DNA from 3 places in the Halomonas sp. SS10-MC5 genome. Region 2 is predicted to be linked to each of the others. Evidence: predicted binding sites of a transcription regulator. Region 2 holds the regulator's gene; each other region holds the start of a gene.
What was found. The regulator sigma-54, encoded in region 2, starts transcription at its own class of promoters, with help from an activator protein. The targets are predictions, from matches to a motif close to TGGCACNNNNNTTGCTNT.
Positions count from the first base shown of each region.

Region 1 (10,438 bases), 1.7 Mb from region 2:
TCGCCACCATCGCGAACGCTGGAACGGCAACGGTTTTCCCGATCGACTCGAAGGCAGTGACATTCCCTATGGTTCACGCCTGCTGGGGCTGGCCGTGGACTTCATCGAACTCCAGCGTGGCATGGTCCTGCCACGTGAAGTGCCACGCCCGCAGGCATTGGCTCTGCTGCGCAAGTTTGCGGGACGCATCTACGACCCCGAGCTGTGCCATGATTTCGTCAAGCTGTGTGTCGAAAAGGCTCCGGACCTGCAGACCAGTGGCAAAGCGGTCATTTCGCTAGAAACGAGCCAGGTAAAGCCGGGCATGATTCTGGCCCAGGACATTTACTCCGCCAGCGGCATGTTACTACTGCATGAAGGCAAGCGGCTCGATCAGCACCTGATGGACAAGCTCAAGAACTTCGAGGAAATCGAGGGACGCAACTACACGGTGCTGGTCTATCGACCATGAGCGATCGTTCCGCCTAGGGCTCTCCCAGCACCTCGACATCGTCGCCCAGCACGTCCTCCACATAGAGCATCTGCACCGCCACTGCGATCGCCACCGCGAGCGGCGTGGCAAGCATCACGCCGGCGACCCCCGCCACGGCCCCGCCGGCGAGCTGCACCACCACGGTGTAGGCTGGGGGCAAGCGCACCATGCCCTTGGCCGCCAGGGGCGTCACGACGTTGGACTCCAACGTCTCGATGAACAAGTAGAGAAGCACGGCGTAAAGCCCCAGTTGCGGCGCCTGGAGGAAGGCGATCAGCACGGTGGGAATCACGCCCAGGATCGGCCCCAGGTAGGGGATGAAGGTGAGGAGCCCCGCGATCAGTCCCAGGGCCCCGGCCATCGGAACCCCCATGACGGCGAGGCCCAGCGCCACGAACACCCCGATGAACACCATCGAGATCAGCCGGCTGATCAGCCACAGCCGTAGCGCCTGCCCCTGCATGCCCAGCACCTGCCCCAGCCGCTCGCGTCGAGCCGGCGGGCACAGCATCAGCAGGTTGCGGGCATATTCGGCCGGGTCGACCACGAGATAGACGCCCACCAACAGGGCCAGCAGAAAGCTGGTCAGCGCATCGAAGGTGGTCGACAAGACGCTCGTCGCGCGATTCAGCACCGGCTGTGCCAGCGAGCGGGCCGGGTCCTCGACCCCACCCAGCGCCTGCTCGACCCCGGGCAATTCGCGAGCCATGCCGACGAGCTGCTGGAACGCCTGCGGCAATTCCTGGGTCAGCTGCGAGAGCTGCTCCATCAGCGGCGGCCCGACCAGCGCCCCCAGCCCCACCAGGACCAGCAGGATCAGAACGGCGGCCAGCACCAGCGCCCAGGGTCGCGACAGCGGCAGGTAGCGCTGGCACAGCCGCACCATTCCGTCGATGGCCACCGCGACCAGAACGCTGGCAAACACCAGCAGCAGCACACCCAGCAGCCGGTTGGCGAAATAGAGCAGCACCGACACCAGGCCGACGAGCCCGATGACGATCAATGCACGGCGGGTGAAAGACGAGATCGCGTCGGTGGCACTCTCCCTATCGGACATATCGGCTCCTTGCCGGTTGCAGCGGCATCCGCCCGCGCCCTTCCAGGCGCCTGTGGGCTCAGCCTAGCAGATGCCGCCGCGCGAACCGATCACGGGAAACCCTATCGGCTATGCTGCCTCTATGAAGCAGACGCCCATATCGAACGCCACCAGGGAGGACAGCGGCGATGGCTGATGACGAACGCAGGCCACAGGGCTATGACCGCCTCAAGCAGCACGAAGGCCAGGGCTATTCGGGAATGCAAGTCGGCCGCTCGCACAAGTGGTACTACGACCAGGGCGAGTGGCGCGAGCGCAAGATCAGCCCCGACGAGTGGGAGATCTACTACCAGACCACCAAGCGGCGGGCGGCTCGCGCGCCCGAGGAGTCCGGCGCCCCCATCGGCACGGAGTACAACTGGCTGATCGTGTCCCACCAGCGCGTCGACAAGCTCGATGCCAACAGCTACATGACCTGCCTGGAAGGCAAGAAATTCAAGGTTGCGCACAAGCGTGCCAGCAGCCATGCCTGGAACGTCAGCGAAAAAGCCCAGCGCAAGAAGGTGATCGAGTATCTGGAACAGATGATCGCCGAGCTGAAAGAGGCCGACGCATCGGAAGCCCTGCCCTACAGCGTGGGCGAGCACGAGCACGTGTACGGGCTCAACCTGCGCACCAAGGCCGAGCTGCTCGACATGGCGAGGAAGTATGGACTCTCCGGCACGTCGAAGATGAAACGCGAGGAGCTGCTGGATGCGGTGAAGGCATGTATGGAGCTGGCAGGGAGGCCCCAACCTGAGAAAACGGCCGAGCAGCCGAAGCCCGACGGGCACGCCGAGCGCAAGCCGGACGGTGAGGCGACGAAGCTCGAAGCGAAGAGCAAGGACGAGCTTTACCGGCTCGCCAGCGAGCGGGGCATCGGCGGCCGCTCGAGCATGAACAAGCGACAGCTCGTGCATGCCCTCGCCGCTCGCCGTCAGCGCCCCGGCAAGAGTTCGCGGGCCTAGCAGCGAATGTAAAGCACCCCGCAGCCTCACTCGAGCAGCAGCACCAGAACGAGCAGCGCCAGCAGTGCGGCCACGCCTTTCCAGAACAGTACGGGGTCGCGTTCGATCAGCGGCGGGCGGGCCCGGGCGAGGAACTCGCGGCTCGGCTGGCGCAGCTCGTGGACGAACTCCGACAGTGCATCGAAGCGCTTCTCGGGCATGGGGTGCAGCGCCTTCCTGAGTACCTCGTCGACCCAGGCCGGGAGTTCGCGATTGCTGGCCAGCGCGGGGCGATAGCTCAGCCGCCGCTGCGCCGCGCGGGTACGCGCCTGGGCCACCTGGGTGCCGTAGGGCAGCTCCCCGGTGAGCAGCTGATAGGCGATCACGGCCAGCGAGTAGAGGTCCGAGCGTGGCGTGGCCGGCTCGCCCAGAAAGCACTCCGGCGCAGTGTACGCCAGCGTACCCAGCGGTACCTCCCCCGCTTGCGCCGAAGCGGTCTCAACCAGCCCACCCACGCGCACCGACCCCAGGTCGATGATCTTCACCGTGCCGGTGGCATCGATCATCACGTTAAGCGGCCGAAGGTCCTGGTGCACCATCTCCAGGCGATGGAAGGCACGCAGGCCGCGGGCCAGCTGTTCGACGAGGCCGCGCACCGTCTCCAGGGCCGGGTGCGGATGGTCGCGCAACCACTGGGCCAGGGTCTGCCCCTCGATGTATTCCGTCACGCTGTAGAGATATTGGCGCCGACGCTCCGAGCGGTGCGGCTTGACGACATGCGCGCTGTCGATGCGCCGGCCGATCCACTCCTCCATCAGGAAGCGTTCCACCTGGTCGGGATCCTGCTGAAGCTCGGTAGAGAGCATCTTGATCACCACCTGCTCGCCGCTGGCTTCGTCCACCGCCAGGTAGGCGTGGCTGCGGTGGCTGGCGTGGAGCTGCCTGACGATGCGATACCCCTCCAGCACCATGCGCGGCGCGAGGGCTGGCGGAAACGGCAGCGACACCGCTCCCGGGGCGATCTCGCCGGCCCCTGTCGGAGGTACTTCCTCGACCCGCACCACCTGCACCGTCAGATTGTCCTCGCTGCCCTGGGCATAAGCTTCCTGCACGATGGCGGCGGCAGCGGCGTCCAGGTCGCCTTCGTGCTCGGCCAGCGCCGCCAGCATCGCCGCCTCGCCGACGTGCTCGTGAATGCCGTCGGTCATCAGCAGGAAGGTTTCCCCTGCCGCGACGGGCAGCGCGAGGTAATCGATCTCGAGCTGCTCGCTGACGCCCATCGCCCGGCTGAGGTAGCTTCTGTCGGGTGCCACCCAGGCGCGGTGCTCGCGGGTCAGCGGCTCCAGGCGGCCAGCGGCAAGCCGATAGAGCCGCGCATCGCCGACGTGGAAAACGTGCGCCGTGGCGGACTTGAGCACCAGTGCGGTGAAGGTGCAGACGTAGCCCCGGTCCTTGTCCCAGCGGTATTCGCTGCGCCGGCTCTGGGCGTGCAGCCAGGAGTTGGTCGCCACCAGCACCCGCTGCGCCGAGGTCTTCACCGTCCAGCTTTCGGCGGTGGAGTAGTAGTCCTCGATGAACCCCTTCACCGCCGCCTCGCTGGCAACCCGGCTCACTTCGCTGCTGCTGATGCCATCGGCCAGCGCCACCACGATACCCTTGCTCGAAAGCTGCGGTTCGCGGGGCACGTAGGCGCCGTGGAAGTCCTGGTTGACCGCCTTGCGCCCTGCCTCCGAGCACTGGCCCAGCGACACCCGCAGCATCCGGCCGGGTTCGAAAGCCGACATCTCAGATATCGCGCAGCGGCGCCGTGCGCACGTGGGTGGTGTAGAGCGTCAGCCCGGTCAGCGAGAGCCCGCCGATCAGGTTGCCTACCACCACGGGGATCTCGTTCCAGATCAGGTAATCCGCGATCGAAAAGTCGCCGCCCATCATCAGCGCCGAGGGGAACAGGAACATGTTGACGATGGAGTGCTCGAAGCCCATGAAGAAGAACACCATGATCGGCATCCACATGGCGATCACCTTGCCGCCCACCGTGGTCGAGATCATCGCCCCGACGACACCGAGCGAGACCATCCAGTTGCACAGGATGCCGCGAATCAGGATGGTCAGCATGCCCGCCGCGCCAAACTCCTTGTAGCCCACGGTACGGGCATGGCCGATACCGGCGATCTTCTGCCCCACCTCGTCCGGCGGCGTGGCGAAGCCGTAAGTGAAGACGATCGCCATCAGCACCGCCACGGTCAGGGCGCCGGCCAGGTTGCCGCAGAAGACCTTGCCCCAGTGGATCAGGATCCTCTCGATGGTGACGCCGGGGCGCCGGTCCAGCCAGGCCAGCGGCGTCAGTACGAAGACCCCGGTCAGCAGGTCGAAGCCCATCAGGTAGAGCATGCAGAAGCCGACCGGGAACAGCGCGGCCCCGAGGATGGCCGAACCGGTCTGGACCGTGATGGTCACCGCGAACACCGCGGCCAGGGCCAGGATGGCCCCCGCCATGAAGGCGCGGATCAGGACGTCTCGGGTGGCCATGTGGAGCTTGGACTCGCCGGCATCCACCATCTTGGTCGCGAACTCGGAAGGAAGCAGATAGGACATAACGTTCTTACGCGCGTGGCGCCTCTCGTCTCGTGGCTGACGTGACAAACGCAAAGGCGCCTGAAGCTCTTAAGCTTCAGGCGCCTTTGCCTGTGTTCGTCGCGTTGTCGTGGGCCTGCGAAGAAAGGCAGCGGCGATCGTCGTTGATCCCGCTGACCCGCCTGCATCGGCAGCAAAGCCCTGCCATGAATAAGCACGTTACGTGCCAACACACTGGCGCCCCCGACAAATACGCCACCGGAAGGCAACCGCGGAGGGTTTCAGACGAAGCCGCCAGCCATCGGGATTCGGCGACCGGCGGTCAGAGAAGCGCTATGCCCCCGGCGAAATCGGCCACCTCGGTGCATCCCGGGGCGCCGTGCTCACTCTTGGTGCAGCGCAACGTCGCGCCTTTCCAATGCGACGCACGGCTCAGCGAGGCGTGTGACCCTCGTCCTGCTCGCCCTGGATAAACGCCGCCGCGGCCGGGCTGGTCGCGACCATGCGCACCACGCTGCCGACCACAATCAGGCAGGGTGAAGGCAGCGGCGAGGCGGCCAGCTTGCCCGGCATGTCGGCCAGGGTGCCCACCAGCGACGCCTGCTCGGGCAGGCTGGCGTTGGCCACCAGCATGATCGGCCAGTCGTCGGGCAGCCCATTGCGGCGCAGCCCGGCACAGATGGCCTCGACCTTGGTCAGGCCCATGTAGAAGATCAGCGTCTCGTCCTGGCGCGCCAGGGTGGCCCAGTCGGGCTCGCCGTCCTTGCGGCACAGCTGGGCGGTGACGAAGCGCAGCTGCTGGGCGTGGGCGCGGTCGGTGAGCGGGATGCCCATGCCGGCCGCGGCCGCCGAGGCAGCAGTGATGCCCGGCACGATCTCGGCCTCGACGCCGGCCTCGGCCAGTGCGGCGAGCTCCTCGCCCATGCGCCCGAATACGCCGGGGTCGCCGCCCTTGAGCCGCACCACCGACTTGCCCTCCCGCGCCAGCCTCACCAGCAAAGCGCCGATCTCGGCCTGGGGCACGCTGTGGTGGCCACGCTCCTTGCCCACGTAGTAGCGCTCGTGGCCGGCGGGAATCAGCGCCAGCACGTCGTCGCCCACCAGGCGGTCGTAGACCACCGCCTCGGCCTGCTGCAGCAGGCGCGCCGCCTTGAGCGTGAGCAGCTCGACGTCGCCGCTGCCCGCCCCCACCAGGTAGACCCGGCCGGCACGGCACTCGCCGTCCAGCGTCAGGGTGGGCGCCTCGACGCGCGTGGAACGGCCGAACGGCGAACGCACGATATGGCCCAGGCCGTGCAGACGCGAGAACGCCGCCTGCCCCAGCGCCCGGGGCCGCTGCGCCAGGCGCGACAGCTCAGGCGACAGCAGTGACTTCAATTGGCTCAGCGCTCGCATGGGCCTTCTCCTCTTCGATCAGCGCTTTCAGCTCGGGAACGCAACTTCCGCACTGGGTGCCGCAGGCCAGCCTGGCGCCCAACGCCTCGACGCTGTCGTCGCCTTCACGGATGGCCTCTAGGATAGCGCGTTGGCCCACCTGATGGCAGCTGCACACCACCGGCCCCTGGTTGGCGGCGCCGTCGTCGCAACCGGCCAGCAGGCGGCGGCGGTGCTGCGCCGAGAGCCCCGCGCCGGCGCTGGCCTCCTCGAAGCGCGCATCGAGCCAGGCCAGGTTGGGCAGCTCCAGCGGCGGCCCCGCCATCAGCCACCAGCGCAGGCGCCCTGCGGCATCCACCCCGGCGGCACGCAGCCTTCCGGTAGCCGGATCGGTGCACCACAGCGTCGGCGCCACCGGCAGCGTTGCCTCGAGCCAGGTCAGCCAGTCGCGCTGCGCCGTTTTTTTCGCAACCCCGCCGCAGGCGCTCTCGCCGCCAGCCAACTGCCATCGCTGGCAGCCGTGCAGCGGAATGCGTGCCCAGTAGCGGCTCTCGTCGCACCAGCTCGATTCCGCCACGCCCAGGTCGTCGGCCACCAGCAGGGTGGCCTCCCATTCCACCGCCAGCGGCGCCAGCGCCACCGCGCCGTGCTTCGATTCCGGCTGGCCGGAGAACGGGTCGAGGTGCGCCTCGAGCAGCGCCCCCATGCGCGCCGTGCCGCTGAAGTAGCCGCTCCAGTGCATCGGCACGAACACCTCGCCGCGACGCTGGCCGCGCGACAGCCGCACCCGGCCGACATAGTCGCCGCCCGCTCCCGCCAGGCGCGCCAGGCCATGCTCCGCCACGCCCCACTCGGCGGCGTCTTCCGGGGTGAGCTCAATGAACGGCTCGGCGCGGTGATTCATCAGCCGCGGTGCACGGCCGGTGCGGGTCATGGTGTGCCACTGGTCGCGCACGCGCCCGGTGTTGAGCCGCAGCGGGCGTGCCGCGTCCAATGCCTGGGCCGGCGGGCGCGGGCGTACCGGCAGCAGGCGGGCGCGACCGCCCGGCGTGGCGAAGCGGCCATCGGTGAACAGCCGCGCGGTACCGTGGGGGGCGGCGGCGTTGACCGGCCACTGGATCGGCGCCAGGGCATCGTAGGCGGCGCGGTCGAGCCCGGCCAGGCCGGAGATATCGAACAGCCGGCGGCTCTCCCCCGGCCCCTCACCGTTCTCGAAGCCCGAGAGCCGGGCGTGCTCGTCGAAGATCTCGCACGGATGGGTATAGGCGAACGCCTCGCCGAAGCCCAGCCGCCTGGCCACCTCGCAGACGATCCACCAGTCGTGCCGGGCCTCCCCGGGCGGTGGCAGGATGCCGCGCTGGCGCGAGATGCGCCGCTCGGAGTTGGTCACGGTGCCGTCCTTCTCCGACCAGCTCGAGGCCGGCAGCACGATATCGGCATAGGGCAGCAGGTCGGTATTGGCCATGCACTCGGAGACGATCACCAGCGGGCACTTCGCAAGCGCCTCGCGCACCCGGTCGGCCCGCGGCAGGCTTACCGCCGGGTTGGTGGCCATGATCCATAGCGCCTGCACCTCGCCGCGCTCGATCGCCTCGAACAGCGCCACCGCCTTGTGGCCGGGCGCCTCGGGCAGGCACGGCACCAGTCGCTCGGTGGCCCAGAAGCGCGTGACCCGGTCGCGCGCGCCGGGGGTGTCGTAGTCCATGTGGGCGGCCAACTGGTTGGCCAGCCCGCCCACCTCGCGCCCGCCCATGGCGTTGGGCTGGCCGGTGATCGAGAACGGCCCCGCCCCCGGCAGGCCGATCTTGCCGCCCGCCAGGTGGCAGTTGATGATGGCGTTGCCCTTGTCGGTGCCGCTGCTCGACTGGTTCACCCCCTGGGAGAACAGCGTGACCACGTGCAGGTGGCTGGCGAACCAGTAGAAGAAGGTCTCCAGGCGCTCGGCATCGACGTCACAGTCGGCGGCGATGGCCTCCACCCAGGCATCCTGTTCCCGTGCCGCGGCGAGCGCCTCCTCGAAGCCCTGGGTATGCGCCTCCAGATAGACCCGGTCGAGCTTGTTGCGCTCGGCCATCCAGGCCAGCAATCCGGTGAACAGGCGCGCATCGCTGCCCGGCGCGAGCCCCAGGTAGAGGTCGGCGATCTCGCAGGTATCGGTGACCCGCGGGTCGATTACCACCACCCGCAGCAGCGGGTTGCGCTGCTTGGCCACCTTGAGGCGCTGGTAGAGCACCGGATGGTTCCAGGCCAGGTTGGAGCCCACCAGCACCACCAGCTCGGCCTCTTCGAGATCCTCGTAGCTGCACGGCACGGCGTCGGCGCCGAAGGCACGCTTGTGGGCCGCCACCGCCGAGGCCATGCACAGCCGCGAGTTGGTATCCAGGTGCGGCGTGCCGAGAAAGCCCTTGAACAGCTTGTTGGCGACGTAATAGTCCTCGGTGAGCAGTTGCCCCGAAAGATAGGCGGCGACGGCCTGCGCACCGTGGCGGTCGCGCACCGCCGTGAGCCGCTCGGCGACGGCGTCCAGCGCCGTGTCCCAGTCGGTCTCGACACCGTCGACCCTGGGCCGGGTCAGGCGGCCATGGTGCCCCAGCGTCTCGTGCAGCGCCGAGCCCTTCACGCACAGCCGGCCGAAGTTGGCCGGGTGCGCCGGGTCGCCCTGTACGTCGACGATCTCGCCATCCTCGACGCTGGCCAGCACGCCACAGCCGACGCCGCAGTATGGGCAAGTGGTTCGGGCCTCGCGCATGTCGATCTCCTGTCTGTTCCTGGCGAAACGACGACGCCCGCCAACGACCAACCCCGAAGGGCGGCGTTGGCGGGCGTCGTTGCCGCTCGGGGCGCCGCATGGCGCCCTCGGTAGAGTATTGACCCGTATCAAGCAGGAAGCGTGCCATCCACCGAAGACCGAACGGCTATCAGCTAGATGCCTCTTTTCCCGCGCCCCTCCCGCATGCTGCCCTGCACCATTTCCCCACGACCGGCTCCGCCCTTGCACCAGGCTAGTGCCGAGCGGGCACGCCGGATGACTTGGCTGCCCGCCGCCAGCGCCGGCTGAGGCGCCACCCGCCTGCGACGAAGCGAAAGATGGAATGTTTCTTGCTTGGAGACAGGAAAAGACCACCTAGGCATGCCATTCACGAGCGAGACCCTATGCCACCACCCCTGAACATTCTGCTGGTCGACGATGAGGTGGTACGTGCCGCCATGGTCGAGGAGGCGCTGATGGCCGAGGGACACCGGGTCATCTGCCGGCTCTCGAACCCGGCCAGCCTCAACGAGATGGTCGCGCGCCATCAGCCCGACGTGGTGATCATCGACATGGAGAGCCCCGACCGCGACACGCTGGAGAGCATGGCGCTGCTCAACCGCGAGAACCCTCGCCCGGTGGTGTTCTTCGCCGACCAGCACGACTCCGACACGCTGCAGGCCGCGCTCAAGGCCGGCGTCAGCGCCTACGTCGTCGACGGCCTGGTGCCGGAGCGCGTGGAGGCTATCGTCGAGGTCGCCATCGCCCGCTTCGACGCCTTCCACAGCATGCGCCAGGAGCTGGACAAGGCGCGCAACCAACTGGCCGAGCGCAAGCGTATCGAGCGCGCCAAGGGCCTGTTGATGAAGCATCAGGGCTGCGACGAGGAGCAGGCCTATCGCATGCTGCGCAAGCTCGCCATGGACCGCGGCCAGCGTATCGCCGAGGTCGCCGACAGCGTCGTCGACATTCTCGGCCGCCTGAACCCGCTATTGCCCCAGGGGCACGCCGCCGACAAACGGGGAACCCGCTCATGAGCCAACCGCCACTTCACGCCGCCAGCCCGGAACTCGCGCGCCTCACCCTCGGCTTCGTGCCGCTGCTCGATGCCGCCCTGCTGATCGTCGCCCGCGAACGGGGCTGCTTCGCCGCCCAGGGGCTGGACGTCAGCCTGTCGCGGGAGAACGCCTGGGCCACCCTGCGCGACAAGGTCGCCGCCGGCCTGCTCGACGGTGCGCAGATGCTCG
Region 1 is NZ_CP065435.1:1,239,945-1,250,382, reverse strand. It holds gene I4484_RS05940 (HD domain-containing phosphohydrolase) at 1-451, shown strand, start outside; gene I4484_RS05935 (AI-2E family transporter) at 465-1,529, opposite strand; gene I4484_RS05930 (Rho termination factor N-terminal domain-containing protein) at 1,697-2,515, shown strand; gene I4484_RS05925 (bifunctional protein-serine/threonine kinase/phosphatase) at 2,542-4,278, opposite strand; gene I4484_RS05920 (formate/nitrite transporter family protein) at 4,280-5,089, opposite strand; gene cobA (uroporphyrinogen-III C-methyltransferase) at 5,501-6,463, opposite strand; gene I4484_RS05910 (nitrate reductase) at 6,423-9,191, opposite strand; gene I4484_RS05905 (ANTAR domain-containing response regulator) at 9,596-10,228, shown strand; gene I4484_RS05900 (CmpA/NrtA family ABC transporter substrate-binding protein) at 10,225-10,438, shown strand, end outside.
Region 1: the regulator sigma-54 is predicted to act here: its motif matches at 5,280-5,297, upstream of I4484_RS05920 (formate/nitrite transporter family protein).

Region 2 (10,438 bases):
GGTCGTACCCCTGGAACACCGCGATCCAGGTCACCACCAGGGCGAACACCAGACTCTTGACCATGCCGTTGCCGACGTCGGCGATGAAATCGACGCTGGCTTGCATGCTGCTCCAGTAGGAGCCCTCGAACACGCCCAGCCACTCGACGCCGACCAGATAGCCGCCGTAGATGCCAACCACGCTGAAGCCGACGGTGAGCATTGGCAGCGCCACGAAGCCTGCCCACAGACGCGGCGCCACCACCCGGCGCAGCGGATCGACGCCGATCATCTCCATGCTGGTGAGCTGCTCGGTGGCCTTCATCAGGCCGATCTCGGCGGTCAGCGCCGAGCCGGCACGCCCGGCAAACAGCAGCGCCGCCACTACCGGCGACAGCTCACGCAGCAGCGACAGCGCCACCATCTGCCCCAGCGCCTGCTCGGCGCCGAAGTCGACCAGGATGGTGTAGCCCTGTAGCGCCAGCACCATGCCGATGAACAGCCCCGACACCAGCACGATCGCCAGCGACAGCACGCCGACGAAGTGCATCTGCCGTAGCCACAGGTAGCAGCCTTCGCGGGACGGGATGCCGATGGAGGACTGGACGAGGAACAGCCCCGCCCTCCCCAGGGCCTCGAGCACGTCGCAGCCGCCGCGCCCGAGGCGCATGATGCGCCCGATGATCATGGCCGCCCCTCCAGGTTGAGGATGTCGCGGAAGTAGTCCGGCGCCGGATAGTGGAAGGGCACCGGGCCGTCCGGCTCGCCGTGCACGAACTGACTGACGCGCGGGTCGTCGTCGATGTCGAGACTCCCCGGCGTACCGTGCGCCATGACCCGCCCGTCGGCGATGACGTAGACATAGTCCGCAATCGACAGGGTCTCCTGAATATCGTGCGAAACCACGATGGAGGTCAGTCCGAGCGCCTCGTTGAGCTTCTTGATCAGCTGTACCAGCACGCCCTTGGAGATCGGGTCCTGGCCCACGAACGGCTCGTCGTAGAGCACCAGGTCAGGGTCGAGCGCAATCGCCCGGGCCAGCGCGACGCGCCGCGCCATGCCGCCCGACAGCTCCGCCGGCATCAGTTCGCGCGCCCCACGCAGCCCCACCGCCTGCAGCTTCATCAGCACCAGGTCGCGAATCATCGCCTGGGGCAGATCGGTATGCACACGCAGCGGGAAGGCCACGTTCTCGAACACGCTGAGGTCGGAGAACAGCGCGCCGCTCTGGAACAGCATGCCCATGCGCCGACGCAGGGTGAACAGCGCCTTGCGCGACAGCGCGTGCACGTCCTGACCGGCGATCAGGACTCTACCGGCGTCGGGAACCAGCTGCCCGCCGATCAGCTTGAGCAGCGTCGTCTTGCCCGTGCCGCTGGGGCCCATGATGGCCGTGATCCGGCCACGGGGGATCCGCAGCTCGACGCCGTCGAAGATGGTCTTTTCACCGCGCGAGAAACGCAGCCTCTCCACCTCCACGAAGGGGGAATCGATCATGCCGCAAGGTCCAGGAAAAATTATCGAACATCGTATCCTAACTGCTCTGCCCGACGCCAGCCCGAGCCACGGCGTCGCTTGCACCCGAACCGCTGAAGACGTCTAATGTGCGGCCTCACTTGCCACCCTGATCCGTTGCCATGCTGATCGCTTTCGTCGCCGTCGCCCTCGGCCTTGCCGGCCTCACCTGGAGCGCCGACCGTTTCGTCAATGCCGCGGCCGCCACGGCCAGCCGCACCGGCCTGAGCGCGATGCTCGTCGGCATGACCGTGGTGGCGCTGGGCACCTCGGCGCCCGAGATGGTGGTGGCGCTGTTCGCGGCTCTGGACGGCCTTCCCGACCTGGCCATCGGCAACGCGCTGGGCTCCAACATCGCCAACATCGGGCTGGTGCTGGGCGCGACGGCGCTGGCGCGCCCCGTCCCGGTGCCCTTCTCGCTGGTGCGTCGCGAGCTGCCCCTGTTGCTCGGCGCGACCGGGATCACCGGCTATGCGCTGGCCAACGGCGTGCTGGGACACTTCGATGGCTTGGTCCTGCTGCTGCTGATGGTCTTCAGCCTGTGGTGGCTGATTCGCGCCGATACGCCCGATGCCAACCCGGCCGGCGAGATACCCGACATGACGCTCAAGCGCGCACTCTCCTGGCTGGTCGTCACCCTGCTGCTGCTGTCACTGAGCTCCCGCGCCCTGGTGTGGGGGGCCAGCGAGCTGGCGCGCGGCCTCGGCATCAGCGAACTGGTGATCGGCCTGACCGTGGTCGCGGTGGGTACCAGCCTGCCGGAACTGGCTGCCTGCGTAGCCAGCGCACTCAAGCGCCACCACGACCTGGCCATCGGCAACGTGATCGGCTCCAACCTGTTCAATCTTCTCGCGGTGCTGCCGATTCCGGCGCTCATCGCCCCCGGCGCCCCCCACCCGGACGCCGCGGGACGCGACTATCGCGTCATGCTGCTGCTGACGCTGGCCCTGGCCATCCTGCTGCTGTGGCAGCGCCAGGGCCGGCTCGGCCGCCTCGTCGGCGGTGCCTTCCTGACCACTTACGCCGCCTACCTGGTCTGGCTCGGCGTCAGCGGCGGGGCCACTTGAGTGAAACCTCCCATCGGGCAACAATCATCGCCATGAGCTCAGACGATTCCACCGCACCCCCCGACAGCGCCGCCCCGGGCATCACGCCGCTGAGGGAGAGCGCTCGACGCACCCTCAGGATCGAGGAGCAAGCCATCGCGGCACTCCTCGAGCGGCTCGACAGCCACTTCGACCGCGCCTGCGAGCTGATGCTCGCCTGCCAGGGCCGCGTGGTGGTGACCGGCATGGGCAAGTCGGGCCATGTCGCCGGCAAGATCGCCGCCACACTTGCCAGCACCGGCACGCCGTCGTTCTTCGTGCACCCCGGCGAGGCCAGCCACGGCGACCTCGGCATGATCACCCCAGGCGACGTGGTGCTGGCCTTGTCGAACTCCGGCGAGACCGCCGAGGTCACCGCACTGCTGCCGCTGCTCAAGCGCATCGGCACGCCGCTGATCAGCATGACCGGGCGCCCCGACTCGACGCTGGCCCGCCACGCCGACGCCCACCTCGATGCCGGCGTCGAACGCGAGGCCTGCCCCCTCGACTTGGCGCCAACGGCTTCGACCACCGCCGCGCTGGCGCTGGGCGATGCGCTGGCCGTGGCCCTGCTCGAGGCGCGCGGCTTCACCGCCGAGGACTTCGCCCTCTCGCACCCCGGCGGCAGTCTTGGCAAGCGGCTGCTGCTGCGCGTCAGCGACCTGATGCACCAGGGCGAGCGACTGCCGAGCGTGCCGCTGGGCAGCCCCTTGCGCGACGCCCTGCTCGAGATCACCCGGCAGGGGCTCGGCTTCACCTGCGTCGTCGATGAGCACAATCGGCTGATCGGTGTCTATACCGACGGCGACCTGCGCCGCACGCTCGACCAGTATCAGGACCTTAGCCAGCTGACGGTGGACGATGTCATGACCCGGCCCGGCAAGCGCATCGCCCCCGACGTGCTGGCGGCCGAAGCGGTACGCATGATGGAAGACAACCTGATAACGGCGCTGGCCGTCGTCGACGAAGCGGGCCACCCGATCGGTGCCCTGCACATGCACGATCTGCTGCGAAGCGGCGTGATCTGACCTCATCCCGACCAAGGAAAGCCCATGGCTCTGGCCACCTCCACTCTCGATCCGCATCTTGTCGACCGCCTGCGCAAGGTTCGCCTGCTGGCGCTGGACGTGGACGGCGTACTCACCGACGGCCGCCTCTATTTCCAGGCCGACGGCGTCGAAATCAAGGCATTTCACACCCAGGACGGCCTGGGCCTCAAGCTGCTGCGGCGGGCCGGCCTGCAGGTAGCCTTCCTGACCGGACGCGAATCGCCCATGGTCAGCCACCGCGCCGCCGCCCTGGGTATCGATCACGTCTACCAGAGCTGCGAGGACAAGCTCGCCACCCTGCGCGAGCTGTGCACGCGGCGGGGCATCGAGCTCGAACAGGTGGCCTACTGCGGCGACGACCTACCCGACCTGGCCGCCATCCAGCGTGCCGGCATCGGCATCACCGTCCCCAACACCCCGCCCTACATCCGCGACGTGGCCGACTACGTCACCGAACGCAGCGGGGGACACGGCGCGGTGCGCGAGATCTGCGACCTGCTGCTCGAGGCCCAAGGGCATCGCGACGCGCTGGTCGATACCTACCTCCACGGCAAGCGCTGAGGCCGAGCGAACATGCTGCGTCGGTTGCCACGCCCCTCGTTTCGTGTCTGGCTGTTCCTGCTGCTGGTGATCCTCGGCGGCCTGATCGCCTGGCTGGATCCCTGGCAGGCCCCGGCCCCCGGCCCGGTCCCCACCGACGAGGCCGGCGAACCCGACTATTACCTGGAGCAGGCGCAGCTGACCCGCTTCGACGCCACCGGTCTGGCGCATCAGCGCCTGGAGAGCCCGCGACTCGTCCACACCCCCCATGACGACGTCACCCGTGCCGTCACGCCCCTGGCCCATCTGATCGACCGCGACAACCGGCGCTGGGAGGCGAGCGGTGAGGAAGGCCGTCTCGGCCCGGGCGGCAATCCGCTGACGCTCTCGGGCGACGCCCGGCTGTTCGCGCCCGAGGAGCGCTGGCAGCTCGACACCGAGACCCTGCACTTCGACGCCAACGTGGGTCATGCCTGGAGCGACACGCCCGCCCTGCTGCAGCAACCCCCCCAGCACATGCGCGGCGAGCGCTTCGACGCCTGGATTCATGACAATCGGGCACGTTTGACCGACAATGTGCGCGGCCACCATGTCCCGGAAGGCACCCAGTCGGGACAAGCCGACGCCGTCAACCTAGAGGATTTCACGCCATGAAGCGATGCAGGCTCCCGACCCTCCGCAGGCCATTCACCCTGGCACTGGCCAGCGTGACGCTGATCGGCCTGGCGAGTATCGGGCCGGCCATGGCGCAGCAGCGCGACGCCGAGCAGCCCATCGAGGTCGAGGCCGACCGGCTCGACCTCGACGATCGCGCCGGCACCGCGGTCTACACCGGCGATGTCGACATTCGCCAGGGCAGCATGCGACTCACCGGCGACCGCGTCGAGTTTCAGCGCAATGCGGCCGGCGAACTCTCGCGCGCCACGGCCCGCGGCGAGCGCGCCTACATCGAGCAGCAGCCCGACCCCGAGCAACCCGTGGTTCGCGGCTGGGGGCGTACCATTGTCTACCATGTCGCCGAGCGCCGTGTGGAACTGATCGACCGCGCCGAGCTGCACCAGGGCGGCGACACCTTCGACGGCGGCTACCTCGAGTACTTCCTCGACCGCCGCGTGGTGCAGGCACGCTCCCAGAGCGAGGGCGTCGAAGGCAGCCAGCGCATTCGCATGACCCTGCAGCCGGAGCGCTGACATGTCGATGAAGACCCTGCACGCCCGCCACCTGGCCAAGAGCTACAAGCGTCGCCGCGTGGTCCACGACATCAGCCTCACCATCGAGCAGGGCCGCGTGGTCGGCCTGCTCGGGCCCAACGGGGCCGGCAAGACCACGTCGTTCTACATGATCGTCGGTCTGGTCAAGGCCGATGCCGGTGAAGTGCACATCGACGACCGGGACCTCTCGCACAGCGCCATGCACGAACGGGCTCGGGCGGGTATCGGCTACCTGCCCCAGGAGGCATCGATCTTTCGCAAGCTGTCGGTAGCCGACAACATCATGGCCATCCTCGAGACGCGCCGGGATCTCGACCGCCGCGGGCGACAGGAGAGGCTCGAGCAGCTGCTGGAAGATTTCCACGTCACCCACATCCGCGACAACCTGGGCATGAGCCTGTCCGGCGGCGAACGGCGCCGCGTCGAGATCGCCCGGGCGCTGGCCACCGAACCGGCCTTCATCCTGCTCGATGAACCCTTCGCCGGGGTCGACCCGATCTCGGTGGGCGAGATCAAGGGCATCATCCGCCAGCTCAAGGCGCGCGACATCGGGGTGTTGATCACCGACCACAACGTCCGTGAAACCCTCGACATCTGCGACTCGGCCTACATCGTCGGCGACGGCCAGATCATTGCCGATGGAAACGCCGAGGCCATTCTGGCCAACAAGCGGGTGCGAGAGGTCTATCTCGGCGAGGACTTTCGCCTGTAGCGCACTCCACTGCATTATGCAAGCACCTGGGACGCATTAAAACATTCTAATCAGGGATAAAAACTTTCACTGGCATGCATATTGCAGCCATTTCTCTTGCAAGTCATGGGCTACCCGTCTAGGGTAGAGCTTTTCCGGCAGATGAGCGCCTTACCCTCATGGCCATGAAAGCGTCCCTGCAATTACGTGTCGGCACTCAGCTGACCATGACCCCCCAGCTGCAACAGGCCATAGCCCTGCTGCAGCTCTCGACCCTCGACCTACGCCAGGAGATCCAGCAGGCGCTGGAATCCAACCCCATGCTGGAACTCGACGACGGCTTCGGCGAACAGGCCGTCAGCGAAACCCCGAGCGACGACTGGGCCAGCGAGATACCCAGCGAACTCTCCACCGACAGCGACTGGACGGACACCTACCCCGACCACGGCACGGGCTCCGGCTCAGGCGCCGCCACCGGCGAGGGGCCGGACTTCGAGCGCCAAGCCTCGGCGCAGACCCTCGCCGGCCATCTGATCTGGCAGCTGGCGATGACCGACCTGAACGACCGCCAGCGCCTCATCGCCGAGAGCCTGATCGACGCCGTGGACGCCGCCGGCTACCTGGCCCACCCCCTGGAGGAAATACGCGACGGCCTGCGCCGTCAGGGCCTGGAGGGGTTGCCCACCCGGGAGGTCGAGCAGGTCCTGCTGCGATTGCAGCAGTTCGAGCCCACCGGCGTGTTCGCCCGCGACCTGCGCGAGTGCCTGATGCTGCAGCTGGCGGCGCTGCCCGATGATACCCCACTGCTGCCCCAGACCCGCCGTCTCGTGCGCCAGTTCCTCGAGGCGCTGGCTGCCGACGACCGCCGCCTGCTCAAGCGTCGCCTGGGTCTCGACGACGAGTCGCTGGACCAGGTCATCGCCCTGGTTCGCTCGCTGGATCCCCGCCCCGGCAGCGACTTTGCCGAGGTCGGCAGCAGCTACGTCACCCCGGACCTCGTCGCCTATCACGACGAATCGGGCTGGCGCGTGGAACTCAACGCCGAGGCCCTGCCGCGCCTGCGCATCCAGCCCGACTACGTCGCCCTGGTGCGGCGTGCGGACAAGAGCCAGGACAACCAGTTCCTCAAGGATCACCTGCAGGAGGCCCGCTGGCTGATAAAGAGCCTGGCCAGCCGCAACGACACGCTTCTGCGGGTGGGACGGGAGATCATGGCGCGCCAGATCGAGTTTCTCGAGCAGGGCGAGGAAGGCATGAAGCCGCTGGTGCTGGCCGACATCGCCCAGGCCGTCGAGATGCACGAATCGACCATCTCGCGGGTGACGACGCAGAAGTTCATCCATACTCCGCGAGGCGTCTTCGAGCTGAAGTACTTCTTCTCCAGCCATGTCGGCGGAAGCGGCGACGGGGACGTCCACTCCAGCACCGCGATCCGTGCCCGCATCCGCAAGCTCATCGCCGACGAGCCGCCCCGCAAGCCGCTCTCCGACAGCCGCCTGGTGGATCTGCTGGCCGAGGATGGCATCCAGGTCGCCCGCCGCACGGTGGCCAAGTATCGCGAAGCCTTGGGCATCCCCTCATCGAGCGAGCGCAAGCGTTTTCGTTGACCCCGCGACGTGATGTTGACCCCGGGCAATCCCGCCGCCCGAGGGGGTATGCAGGGCAGGAAAAAGGGTTACAATCGAGCTACCACCCGAAGGACGAAGGAGCTTGTCATGCAAGTCAACATCACCGGCCATCATGTTGAGCTGACCGATTCACTGCGTGACTACGTGAGCGAGAAGCTGAACCGCGTCCAGCGACATTACGACAACATCACCAACGTGCAGGTCACGCTCTCGATCGAGAAGGAGCGCCAGCAGGCCGCCTGCACGCTGCATGCCGCCGGCGCCGATCTGCATGCCGAAGCTTCCGATCAGGACATGTACGCCGCCATCGATGCGCTGACCGACAAGCTCGATCGTCAACTGGTCAAACACAAGGAAAAGGCCCAGGCTCGCGCCCAGGGCGCCGGCGTTCGCTGAGTTGCCATGACACTGGAAACCATCCTGCCCCCGGAACGCGCTCTGTTCGACGTTCCGGGAGGCAGCAAGAAGAGGGTGCTGGAGTTCTTCAGCACCTTCATCGCGCAGAACACCCCGAGCCTCGACAGCCAGGAGGTCTTCGGTAGACTGGTCGGGCGCGAGCGGCTGGGCAGCACCGGTATCGGCAACGGCGTGGCCATTCCTCATGCCCGCAGCCCCCACTGCCACAGCCCCGTGGCCGCCTTTCTCAAGCTGGCCGAACCCATCGACTTCGACGCCATCGACGGCGAGCCGGTCGACCTGGTGTTCGTGCTGCTGGTGCCCGAAGAGGCCGACGATACGCACCTGTCGCTGCTGAGCCAAGTAGCCAGCGTCATGAACGACGCCGAGACGCGCGCCCGGCTGCGCAAGTGCACGAGCCAGCGTGAACTCCACGAGCGTCTCGTCGAAGCGATACGACGACAGTCCTCGGCCTGACCGCTTCCCTCGCCGTACGGCCAGCCCCTGATCAGGAGATTCCTCATGCAGCTTGTGATCATCAGCGGCCGTTCCGGCTCCGGCAAGTCGATCGCACTGCAGGCGCTCGAGGACATCGGTTACTACGCCATCGACAACCTTCCGGCGATGCTGCTCGGCTCGCTGGTGGATGAGCTACGCAGCTCGCCCACGATCCAGACCTCCATCGCCGTCAGCATCGATGCGCGCAACCTCCCCCACGCCCTGGAGCGCTTCCCGCGCCTGCTGGAGGAGCTGCGCAACAAGCAGGTCGACTGCCAGGTCATCTACCTGACCACCGATGCCCGCATTCTCCTCGAACGCTACTCCGCGACCCGACGGCGTCACCCCCTGACCCGCGGCCGGGACATGACCCTGAACGAGGCCATCGAGTCGGAAGACGCCACGCTGAGCGACATTCGCAACCTGGCGGACCTGATCATCGACACCTCGCGGCTGTCGGTGCATGACCTGCGCGGGCGTATCACCGAACAGGTGGCCAGCCATCGCGCCGACCAGTTGACCCTGACGGTGGAGTCGTTCGGCTTCAAGGGCGGCGTACCGCTCGATGCCGATATCGTCTTCGACGCGCGCTGCCTGCCCAACCCCTACTGGGACCCGCGATTGCGCTCGGCCACCGGCAGGGAGCCCTGCATCGTGGAGTTCCTCGAACAGTATCCTCTGGTCCAGCAGATGCTCGACGACATCATCGCCTGGGTCGAGCGCTGGCTACCGGCCTACCGCGATACCCACCGCAGCTACCTGACCGTCGCCATCGGCTGCACCGGCGGCCAGCACCGTTCGGTGTACCTGGCGGAGCGCCTCGCCAAGCACCTGGCCCGGCAGCAGCCGGACGTGCGCCTGCGTCACCGGGAGCTCGGCATCCACACCCCGGTCACCGCCACCCGGGATGTGACCGTAGAGACCTCCGAACGCAAGGAAACCTGAGTGTGCCCTGCCGCAAGCTGACCCTGACCAACAAACGCGGCCTCCATGCCCGCGCTGCCACCAAGCTGGTCCAGTGCTGCCAGCCCTTCAGCGCGCGCGTGCTCGTCAACCGCGGGCCGCAGCAGGCCGATGCCAGCAATATCATGGCGCTGCTGATGCTGGGGGCTCCCTGCGGCACCGAACTCGAGGTCAGCGCCGAGGGCGAAGATGCCGAAGCGGCGCTGGAAGCGATCGAGGCCCTCTTCGAGGCCCGCTTCGAAGAGGATACCTAGAGGAATGGCTGCGCTCGTCCATGCGGCGTTGAAGCCTGCTCGTCGGGCTTCGCCTGGCCTGGCCATCGCTCGCTCATGGCGCCGGCCAGGCGGCAAGGGATAGGAAGCTCATCCCATTCAGCTACCGGCCACGGTCATCTCGTCGATCAGCCAGCTGCCGGTATGGATGCTGCCGCGAGTGTCGATGTCATTGCCCACGGCCAGCAGCCCCTTGTACATTGCCTCGAGGTTGCCGGCGATGGTGAACTCCTCCACCGGATGTCGGATCTCACCGTTCTCCACCCAGAAGCCGGCCGCCCCACGCGAATAGTCGCCGGTCACGCCGTTGACCCCCTGCCCCATCAGTTCGGTGACTAGCACGCCCCGACCCATGCGGGCGAGCAGCGCCTCGCGCGACTCGAGCGGTGCGGCGATGCGCAGGTTGCGTGCGCCGCCGGCGTTGCCGGTGGTCTGCATGCCAAGACGCCGCGCGCTGTAGGCCGACAGCATGTAGCTGGCCAGGCGGCCCTCCTCGACGAAGACGTTGTCGCGGGTCTGCACGCCGTCGTTGTCGAACGGCGAGCTGGCCATGGCGCCACGCTCCATGGGTCGCTCCCCCAGGCTGAACCAGTCGGGAAACAGCGGCTCGC
Region 2 is NZ_CP065435.1:2,909,448-2,919,885, forward strand. It holds gene mlaE (lipid asymmetry maintenance ABC transporter permease subunit MlaE) at 1-667, opposite strand, end outside; gene I4484_RS13575 (ABC transporter ATP-binding protein) at 664-1,476, opposite strand; gene I4484_RS13580 (calcium/sodium antiporter) at 1,617-2,561, shown strand; gene I4484_RS13585 (KpsF/GutQ family sugar-phosphate isomerase) at 2,594-3,607, shown strand; gene I4484_RS13590 (HAD family hydrolase) at 3,632-4,189, shown strand; gene lptC (LPS export ABC transporter periplasmic protein LptC) at 4,202-4,822, shown strand; gene lptA (lipopolysaccharide transport periplasmic protein LptA) at 4,819-5,358, shown strand; gene lptB (LPS export ABC transporter ATP-binding protein) at 5,366-6,091, shown strand; gene I4484_RS13610 (RNA polymerase factor sigma-54) at 6,250-7,677, shown strand; gene raiA (ribosome-associated translation inhibitor RaiA) at 7,786-8,094, shown strand; gene ptsN (PTS IIA-like nitrogen regulatory protein PtsN) at 8,101-8,571, shown strand; gene rapZ (RNase adapter RapZ) at 8,617-9,537, shown strand; gene I4484_RS13630 (HPr family phosphocarrier protein) at 9,540-9,809, shown strand; gene pmbA (metalloprotease PmbA) at 9,927-10,438, opposite strand, start outside.

Region 3 (10,438 bases), 1.9 Mb from region 2:
TGGTGCTGCTCCTCGCAGTCGATGATCACCTCTTCGTACGGCTCCTGCCTGACGCCGTCGATCTCCTTGATGATCACCTCGGGGCGGCCCACCGCCAACTCGAAGCCTTCGCGGCGCATGGTCTCGATCAGCACCGAGAGGTGCAGCTCGCCGCGGCCGGAGACCTTGAACTTTTCCGGGCTCTCGCCCTGTTCGACACGCAGCGCCACGTTGTGGATCAGCTCCTGGTCGAGGCGATCCTTGATGTTGCGGCTGGTGACGTACTTGCCGTCGCGGCCGGCGAAGGGCGAGTCGTTGACCTGGAAGGTCATGGAGACGGTGGGCTCGTCCACCGACAGCGGCGGCAGTGCCTCGACGGCAGCCGGGTCGCACAGGGTGTCGGAGATCGACAGCTCGTCGATGCCGGTGATGCAGACGATGTCGCCGGCGGTGGCGAGTTCGGTCTGAACGCGCTCGAGGCCCATGTGGGTCATCACCTGGCCGACCTTGCCCTTGCGGGTCTTGCCGTCAGTGCCGATCACCACGATCTGCTGGTTGGGCTTGACCGAGCCGCGCTTGATGCGGCCCAGGCCGATGACGCCCACGTAGCTGGAGTAGTCCAGCGCCGAGATCTGCATCTGGAACGGGCCGTCGAGCTCCACCGCCGGCGGCTCGACGATATCGACGATGGCCTGGAACATGGGCGACATGTCCTCGGCCAGCGCGTCCGGGTCCATGCCGGCGATGCCGTTGAGCGCCGAGCAGTAGACGATCGGGAAGTCGAGCTGCTCGTCGGTGGCGCCGAGGTTGTCGAACAGGTCGAAGATCTGGTCGATGACCCAGTCGGGACGCGCACCGGGGCGGTCGATCTTGTTGACCACCACGATCGGCTTGAGGCCCTGGGCGAAGGCCTTCTGGGTGACGAAGCGGGTCTGCGGCATGGGGCCGTCGACGGCGTCGACCAGCAGCAGTACCGAGTCGACCATCGACATCACGCGCTCCACCTCGCCGCCGAAGTCGGCGTGTCCGGGGGTGTCGACGATGTTGATGTGATAGTCGCGGCCGCTGCCGTCCTGCCAGCGGATCGCGGTGTTCTTGGCCAGGATGGTGATGCCGCGTTCCTTCTCCTGGTCGTTGGAGTCCATGATCCGCTCTTGCCCTTCGGCCTTGCGGTCGAGCGTGCCGGACTGGCTCAGGAGCTTGTCGACCAGCGTGGTCTTGCCGTGGTCGACGTGGGCAATGATGGCAATATTGCGCAAACTCTCGATGCGAGAGGGGGTTACAGCTGTGTTCATAAGGTGTGACTCATCAACAGGGGCGCACCTATGTACACATCGGAAGAACGTACCCTAGGCGCGGGGTAGGGAGTGGAGGCGCATTGTACAGGTAAGCGGGGAAAGGGAATAGCACAACCTCGTCATCATGGCTTTCTCAGCCCGAGGCGTGGCGGTTGCCATGCGCCTCGGGCTGCCCGGGCAATGCTCCCGTCACGGCATTGGGGGTCTGGAGGCGATGATCGAGTGGGACAAAATTCAGCAAGGGAACTTTGTCGACACCTTTCTACACTTATCTACGCAGAATGTAACGTAATTGTCGGTCGGCCCTTCCCGCTTCGGTGGAGCCTGAGACATGCCTCTTGCCAGTGTCATTTTCGATGCGCGTGCCGCGGGAGCGAAGCTGCCCCGCAGCATGGTCCTCTTCGAGCAGGCCGCCCGGCGCTGGCAGGGGGGGTACGAGCTGCTGCTGGTGGACGACACCGGCGATCGCCGGCTACCTGACCTGGCGCAGCGCTACCAGGTAATGCTGGTGTCGTGCAGTGCCGCCAACCTGGGCAGCCGATTCAACGCCGCGGTGCGGGTCAGCCGTGGTGACGTCCTGCTCTTTCCCGGATTGGGCGATCGGCGTGCCGTCGACTGGCTCAGCCTTCGGCTGATCGACCTCGATCTCGAACCCGAGAGCGGCTGGGACGCGGCCGTCCTGCCGGTGCGTCGCCACAGCTGGTTGCGCTGGTGGTGGTTGCTCCAGCGCCCCTCGCCGCTGGATACCTTCTGGGTGGCGCGTGACTGGTTCGAGCGCATCGGCGGCTTCGACCCGCAGCTGGGCAGCGATGCGCTGCCCGATCTGCTCGAGCGCCTGCGGGCCTGCCAGGCTCGCGTGTCGATCGAGACTGCGTAACCCCTCCTGCCTGATTTGCACTGATTTGGTGCGTCTCGCGTTATGCTGCACCATTATGGCGCCATTTTTAGGCGCTGAGGGGCCATGGCGAGACCGGTCGAGCCTGCTTGGTGCAGTCCGATACAGCGCGGTGCAAAATATTTCCCCTGGAAAACAGCGAATTATTATTTCGATGGGCTTGGTTGGTGCATGATTGGCACGCCTCCTGCATTTGTCGTGGCAGCTCGTCATGCTCGTGCATGGCGAACGTGGGCAGCCGGCCCACAGCGTGTTACAACAGGCGCTGCATGAACCAGCGCCAGTGGACTTCAGCCAAACGAATCGAGCCATCGCTCAACGGAGGACACAAATGTCAGCCAAGACTCTCGCCCTGATCGAAGAACATGACGTGAAGTGGGTCGACCTGCGCTTCACCGACACGCGGGGCAAGGAACAGCACGTCACCATTCCGGCCCGCGCAGTCGACGAGGAGTTCTTCGAAAACGGCCAGATGTTCGATGGTTCCTCCATCTCCGGCTGGAAGGGCATCAACGAATCCGACATGATCCTGCGTCCGGAAGACGGTACCGCCTTCCTCGACCCGTTCACCGAGGACGCCACCCTGGTGCTGCGCTGCGACATCATCGAGCCGGCCACCATGCAGGGCTACGAGCGCGATCCGCGTTCCATCGCCAAGCGCGCCGAGGCCTACCTGCAGTCCACCGGCCTGGGCGACACCGCCTTCTTCGGCCCCGAGCCCGAGTTCTTCATCTTCGATGAGGTGCACTGGAAGGCCGACATCGAAGGCGCCATGTACAAGATCACCTCCGAGGAGGGGGCCTGGGCCACCGACCGCCAGCTCGAGGGCGGCAACCTGGCGCACCGTCCGCGCGTCAAGGGCGGCTACTTCCCGGTGCCCCCGGTCGACAGCTTCCACGACATCCGCGGTGCCATGTGCAACACCCTGGAAGCCATCGGCCAGAGCGTCGAAGTGCACCACCACGAGGTCGCCAACGCCGGCCAGAACGAGATCGGCGTCAAGTTCAACACCCTGGTGAAGAAGGCCGACGAGGTCCAGGAACTGAAGTACGTGATCCACAACGTGGCCCACGCCTACGGCAAGACCGCCACCTTCATGCCCAAGCCGCTGGTCGGCGACAACGGCAGCGGCATGCACGTGCACCAGTCATTCTGGAAGGAAGGCCAGAACCAGTTCGCGGGTGACCAGTACGCCGGGCTGTCGGAAATGGCGCTGTACTACATCGGCGGCATCATCAAGCATGCGCGTGCCCTGAACGCCTTCGCCAACGCCTCGACCAACTCCTACAAGCGCCTGGTGCCGGGCTTCGAGGCGCCGGTCATGCTGGCCTACAGCGCCCGCAACCGCTCCGCCTCCATCCGCATTCCGTACACGGCGAGCCCCAAGGGCAAGCGCGTCGAGCTTCGCTTCCCCGACCCGACCGCCAACCCCTACCTGTGCTTCGCGGCGATGCTGATGGCCGGTATCGATGGCATCAAGAACAAGATCCACCCCGGCGACGCCATGGACAAGAACCTCTATGATCTGCCGCCGGAAGAGGGCAAGAAAGTGCCGACCGTGGCCCACAGCCTGGATCAGGCCCTGGAAGCCCTGGACAAGGATCGTGCCTTCCTCACCGAAGGCGGCGTGTTCACCGACGACATGATCGATGCCTACATCGAGCTGAAGATGGAAGACGTCGAGCGTATCCGCATGACCACGCATCCGATCGAGTTCGACATGTACTACAGCTGCTGAGCAGCCGCGACCGGCGCTACGCCGCCGGCTCGTCACGAGGGGCTCCGCATCGCGGGGCCCCTTTTTTGTCGTACACTGAGTTGCGAAGCGTTGCGGCAAAATACGTTCATAGACAGATCGGCCGACCGCATGGTGCCGCGCGGGCCGCCGTCGACGGGAGAGTTCCCCATGGCCAAGGCGTTCGTGCTGTGTCTGCTGGGCTTGGCGCTGGTGTCGGAGGCGCTGGCCACGACGATCTATCGCACCACCGATGCGCAGGGCAAGGTGATCTTCACCGACGACCCCGAGCGCGGCGGCGAGCCGGTCGAGCTGGCGCCGCTGACCGTGATCCCTTCGCAGGTCGATGGGGCCCGGGCCGAGCCGCCACGCGTCGAGGGCGTTGCGCCGCGCATGGGCGAGGCGCCGGGCCAGCCCTTCATGCCCTACGACACCTTTCGCATCCGCTCGCCGCAGCACGGGGCGGACCTTCCCGCCAGCTACGCCGGCAACCTGCAGGTGGAGCTGGCGATCGAGCCGGAGCTGCGCCCCGACCATCGCGTGCAACTGCTGGTCGACGGCCGGGTGAGCCAGACCCCGATGCATACCCGCGCCTTCATGCTCAACGACCTCGGTCGCGGCGAATACGTGCTGCAGGCGGAGCTGCTCGATGCCCAGGGCCAGGTGCGTCACCGCAGCTCGCCGGTCTCGCTCTACGTACAGCGCGTCGACTGACGCGGCCGCTCCCTTTCGGGGACGCCCCCTTGAGCCGATGCACCACGATAGGGGAGGCCTCGGCTCCCCGGCTTGGCAGTTTCTTCATCACTGCACCATCATAGTGCATGACGGAGCGCGGCATTCGCCCTGAAACGGCGCCATGCCGCGCCGGGAAGGGTTGGCGCATTTCTTGCTTGGAATGATCGATGCCGAGCCTTGCCTGGCTTCGGGCCGGTGCGACGGCCTCCCGCCGATGCGCCATCACGAGGCACGGGCTGCCCCATGTGCTCCTGCGTTCACCGAGGAAAAGGTCGTAAATGTATCGACGCCTGATGGAACACCTCACCACCGCGGTGCTGCTGCTCGACGATGAACTGCGGCTGAGCTGGATGAACCCGGCCGCCGAGGCCTTGCTGGCGGTCAGCCTGGGCCGGGTGAAGGGGCTCGGCCTGGCGACGCTGCTCGCCGAGGACGACGGCATGGGCGAGGTGCTGGCCAAGGCCCGCGACGACCAGCACCCCTTCACCCAGCGCGAGGTCAGACTGGCACTGGTCGGCGGGGGCGTGGTCACGATCGACTATACGGTGACGCCGCTGTCGGCGATGGAGCTGCTAGTGGAGATGGAGCCGCGTGACCGCCTGCTGCGCATCTCCCGCGAGGAGGCCCTGCTCAATCGCCAGGAGGCGATCAAGGTGCTGTCGCGCGGCCTGGCCCACGAGGTCAAGAACCCCCTGGGCGGGATTCGCGGCGCCGCGCAGCTGCTCGAGCGCGATCTCGACGACCCCGGCCTCAAGGAGTTCACCCGCATCATCGTCGAGGAGGTTGACCGCCTGCGCGACCTGGTCGACAGCATGCTGGGGCCGAACAAGCTGGTGCGTCACGAGCCGCTCAACGTGCACAAGGTGCTGGAGCGGGTGCGTACGCTGCTGATGGCGGAAAGGCCGAGCGTGACGATCGAGCGTGACTACGATCCCAGCCTGCCGGACTTTCCTGGCGACGAGGCGCAGATGATCCAGGCGGTGCTCAACGTCGCGCGCAACGCCGTGGAAGCGATGACCGAGGCCGGCACCGAGGCGCCGAGCCTGCTGCTGCGTACCCGGGCGCGGCGCCAGTTCACCCTGGGCGCGGAGCGCCATCGCCTGGTCTGCGAGGTGGCGTTGATCGACAACGGCCCCGGCATTCCCGAGGGCCTTCAGGAAACCCTGTTCTATCCCATGGTCTCGGGGCGTGCCGACGGCAGCGGGCTGGGGCTGTCCATTGCCCAGGGCATCCTGCACCAGCACCAGGGGCTGATCGAGTGCGAGTCCCGCCCTGGCCATACCGAATTCCGTCTGCTTATTCCATTGGAGAGGCGCCATGACTGATGTCGCACGTGTCGCGGTGGTCGACGACGACCGCGCCATTCGCTGGGTGCTGGAGCGCGCCCTGGCCCAGCCCGACCTCGAGGTCGAGTGCATCGACCGGGCCGACGTGGCGCTCAGCCGCTTGCTGGACGACCCGCCCGACGTGCTGGTCACCGACATTCGCATGCCGGGCATCGACGGCCTCGACCTGATGTCGCGGGTGCGCGAGGTGCATCCCGACCTGCCGGTCATCGTGATGACGGCTCACTCCGATCTCGACAGCGCCGTGGCCTCCTACCAGGGTGGCGCCTTCGAATACCTGCCCAAGCCGTTCGATGTCGACGAGGCGCTGGCCCTGGTGCGCCGCGCCGTGGCCCACGCTCGCGAGCGCAAGCGCCCGGTGAGCGTGCCCGAGGGGCTCGACGCCGAGATCATCGGCGAGGCGCCGGCGATGCAGGAGGTCTTCCGCGCCATCGGCCGGCTGTCGCACTCGCACATCACCGTCTTGATCAACGGCGAGTCGGGTACCGGCAAGGAGCGCGTGGCCCGCGCCCTGCACCAGCACAGCCCGCGCTCCACCCATCCCTTCATCGCCCTCAACATGGCGGCGATTCCCCGCGACCTGATCGAATCCGAGCTGTTCGGCCACGAGAAGGGCGCCTTCACCGGCGCCACGGCGAGCCGGCAGGGGCGCTTCGAGCAGGCCAACGGCGGCACGCTGTTCCTCGATGAGATCGGCGACATGCCCGCCGAGACCCAGACCCGTCTGCTGCGAGTGCTGGCCGACGGCGAATTCTACCGGGTCGGCGGCCATACGCCGGTCAAGGTGGACGTGCGCATCATCGCCGCGACCCACCAGAACCTAGAGCGGCTGGTCGAGGACGGCCGCTTCCGCGAGGACCTCTTCCATCGTCTCAACGTGATCCGCGTGCACCTGCCCAAGCTGGCCGAACGGCGTGAGGACATTCCGCGCCTGGCGCGCCACTTCCTGGCCGAGGCGGCCAAGGAGCTCGCCACCGACGTCAAGGTACTGACCCGTGACGCCGAGGCGCACCTGACCCGCCTGCCGTGGCCGGGCAACGTGCGACAATTGGAGAACACCTGTCGCTGGTTGACGGTGATGGCCTCGGGGCGCGAGATCCTGGTCGAAGATCTGCCCCCGGAGCTGCGCCAGGGCGAGGGTGGCGAGGTGGCCAGCGGCGACTGGCGCGCCGCCTTTCGCGACTGGGCCGACCGCGCCCTGGCCGCGGGCCATACCCATCTGCTCGAGGAGGCGGTGCCGGATTTCGAACGCATCCTGATCGAAACCGCGCTGAAGCATACCGGCGGGCGCAAGGGCGAAGCCGCCGAGCTGCTGGGCTGGGGGCGCAATACCCTGACGCGCAAGCTCAAGGTGCTGCTGCCGGCGCTGGCGGATGGCGATTGAGAACTGCGCGCGCAAACCGAAATGGCCGGCGGATGGCGAACGAAGCCTTTCAGCCAGGCCGATGGCAGGCCCTATAGAAGGCAGGCATACAACGAAAGGCGCATGGCTGTTAAGTGAGCCGGCTACGTACAGTCGAGGAAATCCCTTGCCTGGCTAACCATCATGCTCGACGGGATCAGGGCGCCCAAGCGGGTGCACGTCACCGAGGTGGGCCCGCGCGATGGCCTGCAGAACGAGAAGGTGCTGCTCTCCACGGCGCAAAAGGCCGAGCTGGTGCGCGCCCTGGTCGCGGCCGGGGTGCGCGAATTCGAGCTGACCTCCTTCGTCAGTCCCCGCGCGGTGCCGGCCCTGGCCGATGCCGCGGAGCTGGTGGCCGAACTCCGCGATATCCGGGACGTGCACTTCTCGGCGCTGGTGCCCAACCTGCGCGGGGCCGAGCGGGCCTTGGAGGCCGGCATCGACTCGGTGGTGCTGTTCGTCTCGGCTTCGGAAACCCACAACGCCAAGAACGTCAATGCCAGCGTCGATGAGTCGCTGGCGAGCTTCGAGCAGGTGGCGCGGCGCCTCGAGGGCAGCGGCATCGAGCTGCGCGGCGCCATCGCCACCTGCTTCGGCTGCCCCTTCGAGGGCGACGTCGAGGTCGCCGCGGTGGGGCGCATCGCCCGTCACTTCGCCGACCTCGGCGCGCGCTGCGTGTCGCTGGGCGACACCACCGGCATGGCCACGCCGCCGCTGGTGGCGGAGCGGATCGCCCACCTGCGCGAGGTGGCACCCGGGGTGGCGCCCACCCTGCACTTCCACAATACCCGCGGCATCGGGCTGGCCAACGTCATGCAGGGGCTGGCGCTGGGCGTCGATCGCTACGAGAGCTCGATCGGCGGGCTGGGCGGTTGCCCCTTCGCGCCGAAGGCGACGGGCAACATCGCCAGCGAGGACCTGGTCTACCTGCTCGGCGAGATGGGCATCGAGACCGGCATCGACCTGGAGCGGATGATCGCGGCGGCGCAGCTCGCCACCCGCCTGATGGGGCGGCCGCTGCCGGCGCAGGTCTCCAAGGCGGGCCCGCGGCTGGCGCTGAGCGACTGCTCGGCGGTGCCCACGGCAAGAGGATGAACATGACGAATTCACCAGCCCAGGCGGCGGGAAGCCTGGAGGGCATCCGCGTGATCGACCTCACGCGGGTCATTTCGGGGCCGTTCTGCACCCAGATACTGGGCGACCACGGCGCCGAGGTGATCAAGGTCGAGCCGCCGGGGCGCGGCGATATCGTGCGCTCCCAGGGCAACATCATGGACGGCTTCAGCTGGTACTTCGCTCAGTTCAACCGCAACAAGCGCTCGCTGACGCTCGATCTGCGCAGCGAAGCGGGCAAGGCGATCCTGCATCGCCTGCTGGAGGGGGCCGACGTGCTGGTGGAGAATTTTCGCCCCGGCGTGCTGGAGAAGATGGGGCTCGCCGACGCCACGCTGCGCGAGCGCTACCCCCGCCTGGTCGTCGGGCGCATCAACGGCTTCGGCTCCACCGGGCCCTACCGCGACCGGCCCGCCTACGACTTCATCGCCCAGGCCATGAGCGGCTTCATGGGCGTCAATGGCCCCGCCGACGGCGAACCCATGCGCGCGGCGCCGCCGATCAGCGACATGGTGGCCAGCCAGAACCTGGCCTTCGGCATCTGCGCGGCGCTGGTGCGGCGCGAGCGCAGCGGGCAGGGCGATATCGTCGAGACTGCGCTGACCAACGGGCTGATCGGCATGATGGGCTACCTGGCGGCGGAGTACTTCGCCACCGGCCAGGTCCCGGCGCGCACCGGCAACGACCACCCCATGCTCTATCCCTACGGTCTGTTCCGCGCCAGCGACGGCGAGGTGGCCATCGCCCCCAGCAACGACATCATGGTCGAGCGCTTCCTGCGGGCGCTGGACATGCTGCACCTGCTCGACGACGAGCGCTTCGCCGACAACGCCCGGCGCATGGTGCACCGCGAAGCCCTGCGCGAGATCCTGACGCGGGTCATCGAGCGGCGCAGCGTCGACGCGTGGATCGCGCATCTCAACCGGGCCGGGGTGCCGTGCGGCCGCGTCCACGACCTGCGCGAGACCTTCGACGATCCTCAGGTCCAGGCCCAGCAGATGAAGATCGAACTGGACCAGGGCCCCCTCGGTCGGATACCCGCGACCGGCTTCCCGGTCAAGATGAGCGAGGCCCCCGCGGCGGTACACCGCCCCGTCCCCGACCTCGGCGAGCATAGCGACGAGGTCCTGCGCGAACTGGGCGTTGATGAGGATGGAATAGCGGAACTTCGGGCGCGGGGCATTATATGAGCTAACCTGCAAGGAGCGCGGCGCCTCGTGCAGCGCCGCGCGGCAGTGCCCGCCACAAACACAATGAACAGCGAGGGACACGACAATGCGTACCATCAAGCATGCCCGCCACGGTCTCGCCGCCTCCGCCCTGCTGGGGCTGGGCCTGGCCATCAGCTCACCGAGCCAGGCGCTGCCCATCAGCGAGTGCATCGCCCCGGCCGACCCCGGCGGCGGCTGGGACTTCACCTGCCGCTCGGTGGCCAAGCTGCTGCGCGAGCTGGAATTGACCGACGGCGCCGTGCAGGTCACCAACATGCCGGGCGGCGTGGGGGCCGTGGCGTTCTCCAACGTCGCCAGCAGCCGCGCCGACGACAGCGACCTGATCGTGGCGACCAGCACCGTGGGCATGACGCAGATCGCCCAGGGCCAATACCCCGGCGACGCCGATACCATGCGCTGGCTGGCCATGCTGGGCACCGACGTGGGCGTGATCCTGGTCGATGACGAGAGTTCTTACGAGACCCTCGAGCAGCTGCTCGACGCCATGGTCGAGGATCCCGCTGCCGTTGCCATGGCCGGCTCGAGCGGCGCCGGTGGCTGGGATCACATCCGCGCGCTGCTGCTGGCCAAGGAGGCGGGCATGCCGGCCGATCAGATGGCCAGCGTGCGCTGGGTGCAGTTCGACGGCGGCGGGCCGGCCGTGACCCAGATGATGGGAGGACACGTCGACATGGTCTCCACCGACCTCGGCGAGATCGCCGGT
Region 3 is NZ_CP065435.1:385,519-395,956, forward strand. It holds gene typA (translational GTPase TypA) at 1-1,274, opposite strand, end outside; gene I4484_RS01775 (hypothetical protein) at 1,609-2,154, shown strand; gene glnA (glutamate--ammonia ligase) at 2,504-3,910, shown strand; gene I4484_RS01785 (DUF4124 domain-containing protein) at 4,079-4,621, shown strand; gene glnL (nitrogen regulation protein NR(II)) at 4,921-5,967, shown strand; gene ntrC (nitrogen regulation protein NR(I)) at 5,960-7,372, shown strand; gene I4484_RS01800 (hydroxymethylglutaryl-CoA lyase) at 7,535-8,485, shown strand; gene I4484_RS01805 (CaiB/BaiF CoA-transferase family protein) at 8,488-9,693, shown strand; gene I4484_RS01810 (tripartite tricarboxylate transporter substrate binding protein) at 9,779-10,438, shown strand, end outside.
Region 3: the regulator sigma-54 is predicted to act here: its motif matches at 4,783-4,800, upstream of glnL (nitrogen regulation protein NR(II)).